2 regions of the Exiguobacterium sp. SH5S13 genome follow, and region 2 is predicted to be linked to the other one. Evidence: a T-box and tRNA genes for the amino acid it is inferred to sense, from the RefSeq annotation. Region 2 holds a T-box; the other holds one or more tRNA genes.

Region 1 (7,624 bases), on a different contig from region 2:
CGGGACCGATCTCGAAGTCGGGCATCAACCACCGGCTTCGCAAAATCGACCAGATTGCGGAGAAAGTTCGCAGAGGCGAAGAAATCGGGTCATCCTGACACCGGTTGCGCCAAAAGCATTCTTCCTATATAATTAGCAATTGTGTATAGGAATTTGAAATGTAAACTAAAGGAGCTTCAACATTATGTCGAATGCAAAGAAAAGACTCTCGCTCACGATTGACGCTGAGCTAGACCGGGTCATCACGGACCGGGCCAAAGAAATCGGGATTCCGAAAAGTGCGCTCGTGACATTCGCGACAAGCCTCTTCCTCAACCAGTTGCGTGCTGAAGAGATGTTGTCAGGCGATACGAACGCGATTTACCAAGTCATCCGTAAAGACTATGAACTGCTCACGAGCGTTGATAATTTAAGCAAATGAGAAAAGGGCTGACCGCGGTCAGCCTTTTTTGGTTGCATCCGTCACGGAAATTTGGAATAGTGGAGTTACTGAATTGGAATGGAGGTCGATCCTATGGGACAAGCGAGCCAACTCTTGCTCATTTTATTATTACAATTACTATTTGTACCGGTGCTCACGCTTCGGACGATCATGCTCGTCAAAGGGAAAACGGTGATTGCGGCCATGTTCGGGACGCTCGAGACGCTCATCTACATCTTCGCGCTCGGTATCGTCTTTCAAGATTTGACGACGCTCGGGATGATCGTGTATGCGGTCGGGTTCGGGCTCGGTATTCTTCTCGGCGGTTTCGTCGAGCGGAAACTTGCGATCGGCTACAACATGATCCAAGTCCACACGCAAGAGTTTCCGGCTGAGCTCATTCAAAAGATGCGCGACAGCGGTTACGGTGTGACGCACTATCAAGGCCAAGGCCGTGATGGAACGCGTTATCGTCTTGATGTCTTGGCGGCTCGGACACGGATGAAAGAATTGCGCCAACTGGTCGAGGAGTATGAACCGAAGGCGTTCCTCGTCGCGTTCGACCCGGTCGATTTCAAAGGTGGATATATGTTGAAAGGGCTCCGACGCCCGAAATGAACGGAAGACTCACGAAAGTGGGTCTTTTTTTTATGGAGTGGGGAATAGACAGGGAAAGGAGATGAGCGTGTTGAAGCGAAAAGGGCGATGGGTGTGGGTGATCGGGTTACTGTTAGTCGGGGGAGGATTGCTCGCGATGTCCTTTTGGAAAGCAGAATCGTCGCTGCGCCCGCCACTGCCGACGGTCCGGGTCGGTTCAGTGACCGCCGAAGTGAGACAGTCGACGTTCTGTTGGTCCGATCAGGGACAAGGGGTATGTGAAGACCATGGGTTACCGGGAGCGGACGACCTGCAGCTCGTCCCGGTCAAACCGGGTGCTGAGATCGACGTGACGTTCCACGCCGAGCCGTCGAACTTTTCATTCAATCAGATTGTCGACGGGGAACTCGTCCCGTCCGAGCAAGTCGTTCCCGATGAACCGGGCGTCTATTTGTTTGAGACGGGCGGGGACTGGGCACAAGGCGACAGCCGTTACGTGTTCGGCGTCAAGGTCGAAGAGTAAATAAAAAACCCATTCTCCGCTGAGAATGGGTTTACGTGTTAACGTGTCATGACTTTATCGATGAGACCGTAGTTGCTCGCCTCATCAGCTGACATGAAGTAGTCGCGCTCTGTGTCGCGCTCGATGACTTCAAGCGGCTGTCCTGTGTTGTCGGACATGATTTGGTTCAACTTCTCACGCATCTTGATGATCCGTTCAGCGTGGATTTTAATGTCCGACGCTTGACCTTGTGTTCCGCCGAGCGGTTGGTGAATCATGATCTCCGCGTTTGGAAGCGCGAAGCGTTTACCTTTTTCACCGGCTTGGAGCAAGAAGGCACCCATCGATGCGGCCATTCCGATACAGATTGTCGATACGTTCGGCTTGATGAAGTTCATCGTGTCGTAGATCGCCATTCCGGAAGTGATCGAGCCACCCGGGCTGTTGATGTAGAGTGAGATGTCCTTATCTGGGTCCTCAGCTGCAAGGAAAAGAAGCTGGGCGACGATCGAGTTGGCGACGTTGTCGTCGATCGCGCTTCCGAGAAGGATGATCCGGTCTTTAAGCAAGCGTGAGTAAATGTCGTACGCGCGTTCCCCGCGACCTGTTTGTTCGATAACTGTTGGAATTAACATTGAATTTGCCTCCTTGTATGTATCGTGTAAACCTATCATAACCGCTATAGTCAATGTTGGTCAAACGGTTAAGCTTTCTAGCCTATATTCCACGATTAAACAGCAATAAAACTTTTAAGTACGACTTAGCTATCTTTCCTCAGTAACCTAGACTTCACTTCAGTTTTGAGAGACTCGAGGTATTGCGTAAAAGCGGATTGCCCAGAGTAAGACAAGAATAAAAATTCTTTGGCGCGAGTCATTCCGATGTAAAGCAATGCCACTTCTCGTTCGACATCACTTTCATATTTGAAAGGCATATTGTCAACATTTACAATGAACACGGCTTGAAAATCTAACCCTTTACTACTATCGATCGTGCTAATTTTTACTAGTTGATCATCTTTTGAGAAGTTTCGTTTAGATTCACTGTTTTCAGTTATCCAGTAATACCCGACTTGTTGTTTATTTAAAGCCCTGCTCAGCACATCCACATAATACATGGTCGATAGTTTCTGAACTCGATATAAGATTATCATTTCCGAGTAAGGGATTTGTTTTTCAACGTGTAACTTTTTAATTTGACGGGCAACAATATCTGCTTCTATGAAAAAATTATCGCATTTAACGATGGCAGGCTCTACTCCACGTCGTCTTGTGCTCTGAGGTGCGATTATTTCACCGTCTAATTCTTTAGAAACTACTTTATTTTTTAATTTTGATTGCGATTGGTAAAAATCCCAAGCGAACTTTACGATTTGGGCCGTATTGCGGTAATTGATACTTAATATTTTAGATCGTCCTCGGAAATCCAGACCTGTGTCTTGTGCATAGCTTCGTTTACGTTTGTAAATGGATTGCGCGCGATCTTCGACAAGGAGGAGTGATTTTGTTTCTGGATTAAGAAGCTCACTCGCGAGCTCTAGCCATTCGGGTTCGAAATCCTGACCTTCATCAATCAAAATTGCGTCGTACATTGGCAAAATCGTTTCATTTTTTCGAAGTTTTTCAATCACGTGTGGTAACGACTGCTCTGAAAACTTTAAATCATGTTTGAGCCATGCGTGGAAGTTACGTATTTGAACATGGTGATCTCTTCTTTTTTCAGGATCGAAGTCGAATAGATCGTCCGGTTCGAGCATCATTTGATTGACCATCTGTTCAATGAAACGTGCAAGTGAAATATTGTAACAAAGGATTAAGATGTTCCAGTCGGGATGTTGTCTCGATAGTAACTTAGCACGACTCGCCAGAATCAACGTCTTCCCACTTCCGGCAACACCACGAATTAGCCTATTTTGATCCCCCAACTGTTTCGCCAAGTTTTCTTGATGTAAATCCATGGCACGAATATTGTGAAGGGAAAGTAGCAACTGGTCTTGATATTGTGCGGTTTTTTTGAACTCGGCACTAATTCTTACTTCGGGGAACAAGTGATATCGAATAGCGTCAATATCATCATGGGTGAGAGGGGTCCGCAGTCGATAGGGGACGGTAAACATATTTAATATTTTTTCGATCAGCACAGTCTCTGAAAAATCATCGTCATCAGGATTTATTTCGTCACGTGTAAAAGAGAATGAAGGGTCAATGACATTATAAAGTCCATGACGTATACATTCATCTTGATTTAGCCTGGTGAACACTACCCCAGAACCGTAAGGGAATTTTAAAGATGATGTGTATTTCCCTTCTGCTTGTATCAAATTTTGATCACGTTTAAGAACATCAACGATATGAAACATATTTTCTCGTGCTTGAACGAAAGGACTTTTTATTTTTTGCTGTTTGCCGTCTGTAGGTGTGATGATCCATTCATCGTTTGTTAATTGAAATAATGTATTACGAGTGTAGTCTTTCACTTCTAGCACTAATAGCCCTAAGTCCGGTCCAATGATTACGAAGTCAGGTCGTCGGCCAAGAATGCTAGGCTCGAAATAGACAATATAGTCATCAGGAAGATAGTGCTTTAACGTACGAAACACTAAGCGCTCTCCTGACGTTGCAGAAGTACGAATTGTTTCAGGAACAGATAAAGCCATCATGTACACCTCAATCACATTTATTTCTTTAAATATACTACATATAGTAATTAATGATATACGATGGATTTTTATTGGTAATAAAACAAAAAAAGACGAAGGCAATTTGCCTTCGTCTTAATAAGTAGATACACCCGGAGAGATTTGAACTCCCGACACCTGGCACCGGAAACCAGTGCTCTATCCCCTGAGCTACGGGTGCATGTTCTCTGACACGATTTATTATACAATTGTTTTTTTGAAAAAGCAATCCTGTTGTTATGTCTTTTTTTGCAAGCGCGTTCGGCGACCATTCGTTACAATTAGAAGTGAGAGGGGTGTGACCGATGCAACGGCAAGAACAGCGTCAACTGCAGAAGCTTCAGCTGACACAAGACATGGTCCGGCGTCTGCCGGTTCTTGAGGCGGACCGGGTCGCGCTCGAGTGGCAGCTCGTCCGGTTGGCTAAACGAAACACGCACGTCACAACGGGCGGTACGGTCGAATGGATTGCGGAGGCGGCGGGCGGTTTTGAAGCACGGCTATTTGAACAGATTGACGAAGTAAGCGGGACCGAGGCCCAAAAGCAGCTTCAAAAACAACTCGTCATGGCGCTCGACCATCGCGGTCTACTTCCGGAGACCGATGCCGTCCTCGCGAAGCGATTCGGTGTTGAGATGGCGGACGTCGATTTGGCCCGGCGCGCACTGTTATTTTTAGAGCCGACCGGGATCGGTGCGGCTTCAGAACATGACTGCCAATACCGTCACGCGATCGAGCATGACGATCCACACGTGCTCGACGTGTTCGAGGCGCTTGACGCAAAGGTCGAGCATGTAGCGGACAGGCTCGGGATGACGACCGACGAATACGAGCGAATCAGCCGAATCGTCGCCACGCTCCCGAGGACACCCATATTATATGAAGAAACCGAGCATATTCTACCCGAACTCGAGGTCGTCGTTCAAGACGGGGAACTCATCACGACGTGGTTCAGTCCGATGATTGACTTGGACGTCGGTTCGGACCGGGAGGCGAAGTGGTGGCAAGAGACGCTCGCGATGCGCGCAGAGACGCTCCGCTCTGTGTGGGCCGTCATCGAGCGACGCCAGGCGGACTGGCTCCGCGGTCAACTCGTCCTGCATCCGCTCACACGAAAAGAAGTCGCCATCGAGATCGGCAAGCATGAGTCGACGGTTGGCCGCGCGATTCAAGGCAAGTACGCCAAGACCGCGGGCGGCGTGATGGAGTGGCGTCACTTCTTCGTCCGCGCCACGTACCACGGCCAAGCCCCGTTCATGATTAAACGGGCGCTCGCCGAGCTGATCCAACAAGAGACGGCGCCTTTGAGCGACCAGGCGCTCACCGATGAGCTGGCCCGGATCGGCTACACCGTGACGCGGCGGACGGTCGCGAATTATCGCGAGGCGCTAGGTTTTGGCAACTCGCGGGAGCGGGAACGACAGTTATGGAAAGGGGAGACGTGACATGGTACTGACGTTATATCGCCGGGAGAACTGCTCGCTCTGTGAGGAGGCGCTCGTCATGCTCGAATGGCTACAGGAAGATTATCCGTTCGAGCTCGAGCAAATCGACATCACGGGCGACGCGTTGCTTGAAGAAAAATATTTATTTGAGATTCCCGTCGTTCTACATGAAGGAACCCTTATTAGTCAAGGGCGATACGATGACGAGAAAGTTGAAGAATTTGTTAAGTATACGCTTACATCGAAAAAAAACGTTTGAAGGGGTTGCCAGACGGTAAGGTGATTGGTAAGATGAACTCGTAGCGGTGGGACGTAAAAATAAAAGTGGGACAATTTTTGTCCACACTTTAAGTCGAGGGGGAATGAGCATGATCCAGCAACTGATTCAAGTTCAGAAGCAAATCGTCCCTGACCTGCTCGACACGCTCCGACATCGTTATGACATCTTACATTATGTCCGGCTCATGCAGCCAATCGGCCGCCGGACGTTGGCCACTAGCCTCGGGCTGACGGAACGAATCTTAAGACGAGAAGTCGACTTTTTGAAAGACCAAGGTCTTCTCACAGTCGCGACCCAAGGGATCTCACTTACAGAATCGGGCCGAAACGTTCTCAGAGACTTGCACGAGGTCATGGGAGAAATCCTAGGGATTTCACAAATCGCACGAGTTCTCGAGCAAAAACTAGGCGTTCGCCAAGTCGTCATCGTACCGGGAGATTCGGACGAGACGTTCTGGGTCCAGCGAGATATCGGTCGGGCCGCCGTCACGCAACTAAAAGCGCGACTGGCACCTGACGACAATATCATCGCGGTCACAGGCGGGACGACGATGGCATCGGTTGCGGCAATGATGTCGCCCGATAAAAAAGAACGACCGATGCATTTCGTGCCGGCACGCGGCGGACTCGGCGAAACGCTCGAGTTACAGGCGAACACCGTCTGTTCTCGAATGGCGGACCGGGCCCATGCCGACTATCATTTACTCCACATTCCGGATGAGGTTTCACAAAAGACGTTTGAACGGATGGTGGAGGAACCAAGCATAAAAAATGTGCTGGAAATGATTAGAGCGGCTCGAATAGTGGTACATGGAATTGGTGAGGCCGAAACGATGGCAAAACGTCGTCACGCCACACCGGAGCATTTGCGGATGATCGAACGGCACGAAGCCGTCGCCGAAGCGTTCGGATATTATTTCAACGCAGAAGGCGAAATCGTTCATCGGGTCAAGACGGTCGGCATCCAATTAGAGGAGCTCGACGACATGGACACCGTCATCGCCGTCGCCGGAGGAAAGTCAAAGGCACAAGCGATTGCCGCATATGCGAAACATAGGCCGAACATCATCCTCGTCACAGACGAAGGTGCGGCCACAGAATTATTAACTCGTTATTAAAGAGTTGACCCCCGTTGGCTCTTCTAATAAATAGCTTCTACCCTAAGGAGGAAATTAACTATGACAGTAAAAGTTGGTATTAACGGTTTTGGACGTATTGGTCGCTTGGCATTCCGCGAGATCTTGAAGAGTGAAGGCGTCGAGGTTGTTGCAATCAACGACTTGACTGACACGAAGATGCTTGCTCACCTTCTCAAATATGACACGACACAAGGTCGTTTCGACGGAGAAGTTGAAGTACACGACGGTCACTTCCTCGTAAACGGCGAGAAAGTCGTTACACTTGCTAACCGCAACCCAGAAGAACTTCCATGGGGCGAGCTCGGTGTTGACATCGTTCTCGAATGTACTGGATTCTTCACAGACAAAGAAAAAGCGGAGCTTCACTTAAAAGCTGGCGCGAAAAAAGTTGTCATCTCGGCACCAGGTACAGGCGACATGAAGACAGTCGTTTACAACGTTAACCACGACATTCTTGACGGTTCAGAAACAGTCGTATCGTGTGCTTCATGTACAACGAACTGCTTGGCGCCAATGGCACAAGTTCTTAACGACAAATACGGTATCGTTGAAGGCCTCATGACG
Region 2 (7,624 bases):
CGCCAGTGGACGCGGGGGGAAGTCATGTCGTCAAAAAGTTGTAATGGGCGACGCGGTTACGACCGGCGTACTTGCCGCCGACGTAAAGGGCCCGGTCAGCGTTACGGATCGTATCGTCAAGCCGTTTGTCGCCGAACGCTTGAATCGTATCGACACCGATCGAGGCGGTCACGGGAATATCGACCCCATCGACACGGAACGGCTTATCTTCAATTTTCTGCCGAATCCGTTCGGCGATATCGACGGCTTGGTCGACGTCGCAATGATTGAGCAGCAAGATGAACTCCTCGCCCCCGTAACGGGCCGCAAAGTCATCGGTCCGGAGCATTTGCCGGATTCGCCGCCCGAACTCTTGGAGCACGCTGTCTCCGACTTGGTGACCGTGCGTGTCATTGATTTTTTTAAAGAAGTCGATGTCGAGCATCGCGACCGAGATCGGGTACATCGAGCCGTCCGAGATTTGTTGAATCCCATACTCGTAGAACGCGCGCGCATTGGCGAGCAGCGTCAAGCTATCGGTGCGGCTTTCCGTGTATAGGCGGTCGCGCTCGTGGCATCGGCTGATCGTTCGGTTGAACGATTTCAACAGTTTTACCATCTCGTTTTGAATGATGGGGGGATAGCCATAGACGTGTTCACCAATCATGACGATACGTGTGCGAATCCCGTCAATCTCTTCTGACTGGACCGAGATGAAGCTGTGGTAATCGTCATGAAACGCATCTGACAACGCTGCGTCCCATTCGAAGCGCATCTCATAATCGACAGACTTGGCGTGTGGATGGCGCGCTTCCATCAAGTCGAAGACGAGTGGACGGTCGATCGGCTGTCGCGTCAACAAATCGAAATAGAGCGTTCGGTCGAACAGGACGAACTCGACAAACCCTTTATCATATTGGTTGAGGCGCTCACATTGACTCAAGAACACTTCAATCGCCTGGGCCTCGCTTTGAGATAGGGAGACGGCCTCTTTCGCTTCATCGTACTGTTCGATCAATGACTTGAACGCGTCTTGGCGCCCTTTTTGAATCATCAACCGCTTAATAAAGAACGTGAGGGCGGCCGCGATGCTGCTGACGACGAGCAAGTTCGTCTCACGGAAGAACGACGCGGCGAAGATGAAGACCAAACTGACGATGTATGTGTAAAACGCGATGCTCAAAAAATCACGGACCGGGATATCGACGCGGAACCACCAGCCGACCTGATACTTCTGGACGACCGTGTTCAAAATTATGGCAATGATCAGACCGACGAGCGGAACGAACGAATCCTGCGAATAGAAGCCAAGACCAGTTTCACCTCCGAGGGCCAAGTAAACACTTGCCGGGATGGCGATTTCTAAAAATGACGTGATCGCGTTCCAAGGATAAGTGAACCGAAAGCGGCGGAGCGCGACGCGCGGTTTTAGGTTGGCGAACTGAAAGACGAGAAGTCCGATTTGGTTGACGAGGAGCGCCGTCTCAAAATCAAAGAATAAAAAGATGATGAGGACGATACTTTCTGAAAACGTGAAATAAATGCCTTTTCGTTCAATCGAGTCCATTTGGAAAATGACGACGAGCAGCGCGATCAAGATGAACGGAAGCGGCTCGATTGCCGGAATATCAAGAACACCGGTTGTAAACAAGGTGATGGTCAGTAAAACGATCAAACTCCAAATGCTCCAACCGAGGACGGACATTTTGCGAAAATGATTCATAGTTCCCTCCTGTGTGGGAAAAGTCTTCTCATATGTATGGTAGGAGATTCGGCACGGTTGCGCCCAAGTCCTGCCTATTCATCATAATGGCTGAATTCTAGCATTGAGTCTACATCAAATATCCTCTATAATGAAGTTGCTTTTCAACCACATAGACGAAAGTCGATGAAAAAGAGAGTAACGATCGTTTAGTCAACAAAGCGACCTAGGGATTGGTGAGAGCCTAGGCTGACAAACATCGCGAAACGCACTTTTGAGATGCTATCCGAAGCGAGTAGGCGTAGCCGGGGGCCCCCCGTTATCACCATTAAAGTGGTCTGTGTAAAGCAGGCAAGAAGAGTGGTACCGCGGGCCAACCCGTCTCTTTGCATCTGTGCAAAGGGCGTTTTTTTTATGACTAGATTTGAAGGAGGAAATTTACATGAGTTATGAACGCAAGTATGCGGAGGCTCTGTCACGTGTCATCGGTGACGAACTCACGCTCGACCAGATTGAGGCATTGATTGAAAAACCAAAACATGAGGCGCACGGGGATCTCGCGTTCCCATGCTTCCAACTCGCCAAGGCGTACCGGAAAGCGCCGGTCATGATTGCGACTGACATCGCCGGTGAATTGAACGACGAACTGTTCACAAAAGTTGAAGCGGCCGGTCCATATGTGAACGTCTTCTTGAGCCGTGACGTCGTCTCGCAGGAAATCATTAACACGGTTCTCGACGAGCAAGCGGATTACGCGACGCATGCGACACGCAACGAGACGATTGTCACGGACTTCTCGTCACCTAACATCGCCAAACCGTTCTCGATGGGACACTTGCGCTCGACGGTCATCGGTAACGCCATCAACCAGATCGCTCGCAAAAACGGCTACAACGTCGTCGGTGTCAACCACCTCGGCGACTGGGGTACACAATTCGGGAAACTCATGGTCGCTTATAAGAAGTGGGGCGATGAGGAAGCGGTCCGGGCAAATCCGATCGCTGAGCTCTTGAAGCTATACGTTCACTTCCATGAAGAAGTGAAAACTCAGCCTGAGCTTGAAGACGAGGGCCGTGCTTGGTTCAAAAAGCTCGAGGACGGTAACGTTGAAGCGACCGAACTGTGGACGTGGTTCCGTGACGAGTCGCTCAAAGAGTTCCAAAAAGTATACGATCTCCTCGGTGTCGAGTTTGACAGCTTCCACGGTGAAGCGTTCTACAACGACAAGATGGACCGGATCGTCGCCATGCTCGAAGAGAAGAACCTGCTCGTCGAGAGTGAAGGGGCGATGGTCGTCTCGCTTGAAGACGAGAACTTGCCACCTTGCCTGATCACAAAGAAAGACGGCGCGACGCTTTACGCGACACGTGATTTGGCTGCGGCCGTCTATCGTCATGAGACGTACAACTTCGTCCAAGCGAACTACGTCGTCGGTGGCGAGCAGGCGCTCCACTTCAAACAGTTGTTCTCGGTACTCCGCAAGCTCGGTTACGACTTCGTCGACGGCATGCACCACGTACCGTTCGGCTTGATCTTGCAAGAAGGGAAGAAGATGTCGACACGTAAAGGCCGCATCGTCCTACTTGAAGAAGTATTGAAAGAAGCGATCGAGAAAGCGCAAGCGAACATCGAACAGAAGAACCCTGAGCTTCCAAACGCAGAGAACGTGGCTCGTATGGTCGGCGTCGGCGCCGTCATCTTCCACGATTTGAAGAACGAGCGCATCAACAACATCGAGTTCGACCTCGACAGCATGCTCAAGTTCGAAGGGGAGACGGGACCTTACGTGCAGTACACGAACGCACGGGCGAACTCGCTCCTCCGTAAAGGCAACTACGACGGTTCGACGTTCGCAGGTGCGGACGACGACCACACGTGGGGTGTCGTGACGATGCTCAACGCGTTCCCACACGTCATCACGCGTGCCCATGAGCGCCGTGAGCCGTCGATCATCAGCCGTTACGTCCTCGACTTGGCGCAATCGTTCAACAAGTATTACGGCCACGTCCGTGTGCTTGAAGAAGATGCGGGCAAACAATCGCGTCTCGCGCTCGTCAAAGCCGTGACGATCGTCTTGACGGAAGGACTCCGTTTAATCGGTGTTCAAGCTCCAGAAGAAATGTAAATACAACAAAAGGGACCTGCGAAAGGTCCCTTTTGTTGTGTCACGCCTTCATCCGCGTGACTGTTCGCGTCTTCGTATCATACAGACACCATTCTCGGTCGAAGATGACGGCGCCGACGTTGATGACGTAGCGCTTCTTCTTCAACTTGAACGGTGTCCCGATTTCCCAGGGAATCGAGCGGCCTTTCCGGTAGATGCCCGGAATATGACTATGCCCGATGAAGACGAGCGGGTACTTGCCTTTTTCGACGATCGGCTCCCAGTCGGCGCTCCACTCGATTTGGTGACCATGTAAGAACAGCGCCTCATCGAGTGTCGTCTGTTCAGGCAATAATGAGATGCGGGTCTTGACAGGGTGCGACACGATGAGCACTTCGTCAATCCGTTCTTCTTGGTTGCCGCGCAGGCTCGGGAACGTCAAGAGCGCCTCGTACTGCTCGTCAAACGTCATGACGTCAGAGACGTCATGAAACCGTTCGTTGCGCCGTTTTTTGCCGATATGGCACTCGTACAAGTCGCCGAGGCAGAGGATGTGCTCGGTCTCGCGCCTGACCGCCTTGAGGACGGCTTTCAAATCATCAAACGAACCGTGCGGGTCACTGATGATGGCGAGTTTCATCGGTAGTTCGTGAACTGGGCATCGACCGATAACTCGAGCTCACGGACGAGTTGCATGACCGCTTGTAGGTCATCCCGTGACTTGGCCGTCACACGAATTTGATCGTCTTGAATTTGCGATTTCACTTTCAACTTCGACTCTTTGATGGCGTTGTTGATCTTCTTGGCATCGTCTTTGTCGATTCCGCTCTTCAACTTGACACGTTGACGGACGGTACCGCCGAGTGCGCGTTCGATTTTTTGATAGTCGAGGTTTTTCGTCGGCACACCGCGCTTGATCAACTTCGAGATCATGACGTCTTTTAACTGTTCGAGTTTGTAATCGTCATCTGAGACGAGGACGAGGTCACCGTTATCGAGTGACATCTCACTCTTCGACCCTTTAAAGTCGTAACGGTTCAAAATTTCTTTTTCGGCGATTTGGATCGCGTTTTTCACTTCTTCGAGGTTCATTTCTGACACGATATCAAAAGAATTGTCTTTTGCCATGTTTCATCCATCCTTTGTATGGGTTTTGTTATAATGATAGCAGATTTGAAGCAGTGAAGGAGTGAAACGATGGAACATACAATCGATAGACAGACAAATGTAGACTTGGATCACGTTGCATATCATGGAAAAGACCTTGGGGTGACGTTTAAAAGTGAACTCATCCGTCTGCGGGTGTGGTCGCCGGTAGCCGAGCAAATGACAGTGAAGCTTTATCGTACGGCGCGGGCGCGTAAGTTTGATCGCATCGAGCTCGAACGGGCCGAAAAAGGGACATGGATGGTCGAGCTTGACCGGGCGCAATTCGAAGGTCAGTTTTACGTGTTCGAGGCAATCGTTGACGGCAAACGCATCGAATCCCTCGATCCGTATGCGAAAGTCGTCGGCGTCAACGGGAAGCGGGGCTGCCTGCTCGACCCGTCTTCAATCAACCCGGACCATTGGGTCAAAGAACGTCCGCTCTTCCACTCTTCGCAAGAAGCGGTCATTTATGAAGCACATGTGAGAGATTTGACGAGCCATCCGGATGGCGGTGTCATGCACCGTGGTAAATTCCTCGGGATGACCGAGGCCGGCACGAAGACGAAAAACGGATACCCGACAGCGCTCGACTACATCACAGCGCTCGGCGTGACCCACCTTCAACTTATGCCGTTCTTTGACTACGGTTCGGTCAACGAGTCGCGGGAAAGCGAGTCGAACTATAACTGGGGCTATGACCCGGTCCATTATTTCGCGGTCGAAGGTTCGTACGCCTCGACAGCGGATGACCCGGCCGCCCGTATCCTCGAATTGAAGGCGATGATTCAAGCGCTCCATGACCGCGGGATCCGCGTCATCATGGACGTCGTGTTCAACCATACGTATGACGCTTTGACGACACCGCTCGGCCAGTTCGTGCCGGACTACTACTATCGGTTGAACGAGGACGGGACGCTTGCCGACGGCTCGGAGTGCGGCAACGATACGGCGTCAGAGCGGGCGATGATGCGCAAGCTGATCGTCGAATGCGTCTCGTATTGGGCCAAAGAGTTTATGATCGACGGCTTCCGCTTTGATTTGATGGGGCTGCATGACGTCAAGACGATGAACCAAGTCCGCAAAGCACTCGACCGGATCGATCCCTCGATCCTCGTCACCGGAGAAGGCTGGGATCTCGATACACCACTGGCAGTTCGTAAGAAGGCAAACCAACACAACGCCCATAAAATGCCACGTATCGCCCAGTTCAACGATGCAATCCGGGACGGAATCCGTGGTGACGTGTTCATCGAAGACTTGCCGGGCTGGATCAGCGGCAACGCCGAGCTGACGGCTGACGTGAAGCGCGGGATCGCCGGTGCGGTCACGAGTCAAAGCTTCGCCGATGAGCCGAACCAAGTCGTCAACTACGTCGAATGCCATGACAACTTGACGCTTTGGGACAAACTTGCCGCCGCTAGTCCTGACGACAATGAGACGAAGCGCCGCCGCCGTCATCGTCTTGCGACGACGATCGTCCTGCTCAGTCAAGGCATTCCGTTCCTTCACAGCGGTCAAGAGTTTTTCCGCACGAAAGACGGGGACGAGAACAGTTTCAAATCGGGCGAGGTCATCAACCGATTGGACTGGACCCGGGCCGAGCAAGAGACGCCGAGCGTCGAATATGTGAAAGGCTTGATCAACTTACGCAAACAGTATCCGTTGTTCCGTCTCGAGAACACCGAACAGATTCGAAAGCACTTACGTTTCTTTGACGAAGAAGAAGGGATAATCGCCTACGAACTTCATCGTCACGTCGAAGGTTATGTCGAGCGTCATCTCGTCTACCATAACGGACTCGAAGTACCGGTCGACGTGAAGCTGCCAGCAGGCAAGTTCGAAGTTCATGTCGAGGACCATACCGTCAACTTGACGGCGCCACGCCTCGTCGAAGACCGGCACCTCACCGTCGCGCCGCTGTCGACGCTCGTCGTGACAGAACGCCGTCCGGATTACAGCAAGTACGCCGTCGCCGGTGGGGCTGCGCTTGCCATCCTTGGACTCTGGTACGTCGCGAAAAAACGGAAGAATAAACAAGGGTAACAAAAAAAGGAGACGTCATTCCGTCTCCTTTTCTTCGTTCGGCTCGGTCTTAGATGCTTCAAGCTCCATCATCTTCCGAACGAGGATATGTTTTGGCATATGCATGAGTTCTTCAAGCGGTACGTTCAACTTTTTGGCAAGCTCGACCGCCGTCTCGGGAGACAGTTGTAGTGGGCGCATGTGGTTTCTCCTTTCTAAATTCAGGTTTGCTACAGCCAGTATACAGCAAAAACGGACCGAGTGAGAATGTGTCGTGTGAACACATTCAAAATCGAAAAACCGTTCGGTCGTTGCTAAGCTGAAACTAGGAAGTGATCAAATGTACAAACAAGTAGCAGACTATCAGTTTCATCAGACGGTTGAATGGTTAGAGCGCGTCGGTGGAGGATGGATGTTGTATTTGGCGCAAACTGGATTTGTCTTTTTCGACGAAACGTTCCAAATCAGATGGGAACTCGAGTGGAAATCGGCACCTTGCGCACTATATATTGAACCACATGGAAAAAAAGCCGTCGCGCTGTTCCGAGACATGCAAACGTATGGAGTCATTGATTTAAAGCAAGGCATGATGGAGTGTCACCCAATCCCAAAAACGTTTCATGACGATTGGTTCAGCAATTTATGTCATTGGCGAGGAGACGATTTAT

What was found. A T-box is a leader RNA that pairs with one kind of tRNA and senses whether it is charged. The one in region 2 lies ahead of argS (arginine--tRNA ligase), so its partner is inferred to be a tRNA-Arg.
Region 1: it has a tRNA-Arg gene. The T-box ahead of argS (arginine--tRNA ligase) is inferred to sense a tRNA for this amino acid. The anticodon was not compared.

The regions. Positions count from the first base shown of each region.
Region 1 is NZ_SJUS01000014.1:37,885-45,508, forward strand. Features, by position in the region: gene whiA (DNA-binding protein WhiA) at 1-98, shown strand, start outside; gene EVJ30_RS08705 (hypothetical protein) at 185-421, shown strand; gene EVJ30_RS08710 (DUF2179 domain-containing protein) at 515-1,039, shown strand; gene EVJ30_RS08715 (hypothetical protein) at 1,101-1,541, shown strand; gene clpP (ATP-dependent Clp endopeptidase proteolytic subunit ClpP) at 1,580-2,194, opposite strand; gene EVJ30_RS08725 (3'-5' exonuclease) at 2,281-4,176, opposite strand; tRNA gene EVJ30_RS08730 (tRNA-Arg) at 4,306-4,378, opposite strand; gene EVJ30_RS08735 (RNA polymerase factor sigma-54) at 4,503-5,642, shown strand; gene EVJ30_RS08740 (glutaredoxin family protein) at 5,644-5,901, shown strand; gene EVJ30_RS08745 (sugar-binding transcriptional regulator) at 6,014-7,039, shown strand; gene gap (type I glyceraldehyde-3-phosphate dehydrogenase) at 7,100-7,624, shown strand, end outside.
Region 2 is NZ_SJUS01000020.1:23,186-30,809, forward strand. Features, by position in the region: gene EVJ30_RS10760 (GGDEF domain-containing protein) at 23-1,702, opposite strand; T-box leader at 1,859-2,070, shown strand; gene argS (arginine--tRNA ligase) at 2,124-3,806, shown strand; gene EVJ30_RS10770 (metallophosphoesterase family protein) at 3,847-4,425, opposite strand; gene EVJ30_RS10775 (YajQ family cyclic di-GMP-binding protein) at 4,422-4,913, opposite strand; gene pulA (type I pullulanase) at 4,983-6,977, shown strand; gene EVJ30_RS10785 (YycC family protein) at 6,993-7,157, opposite strand; gene EVJ30_RS10790 (hypothetical protein) at 7,297-7,624, shown strand, end outside.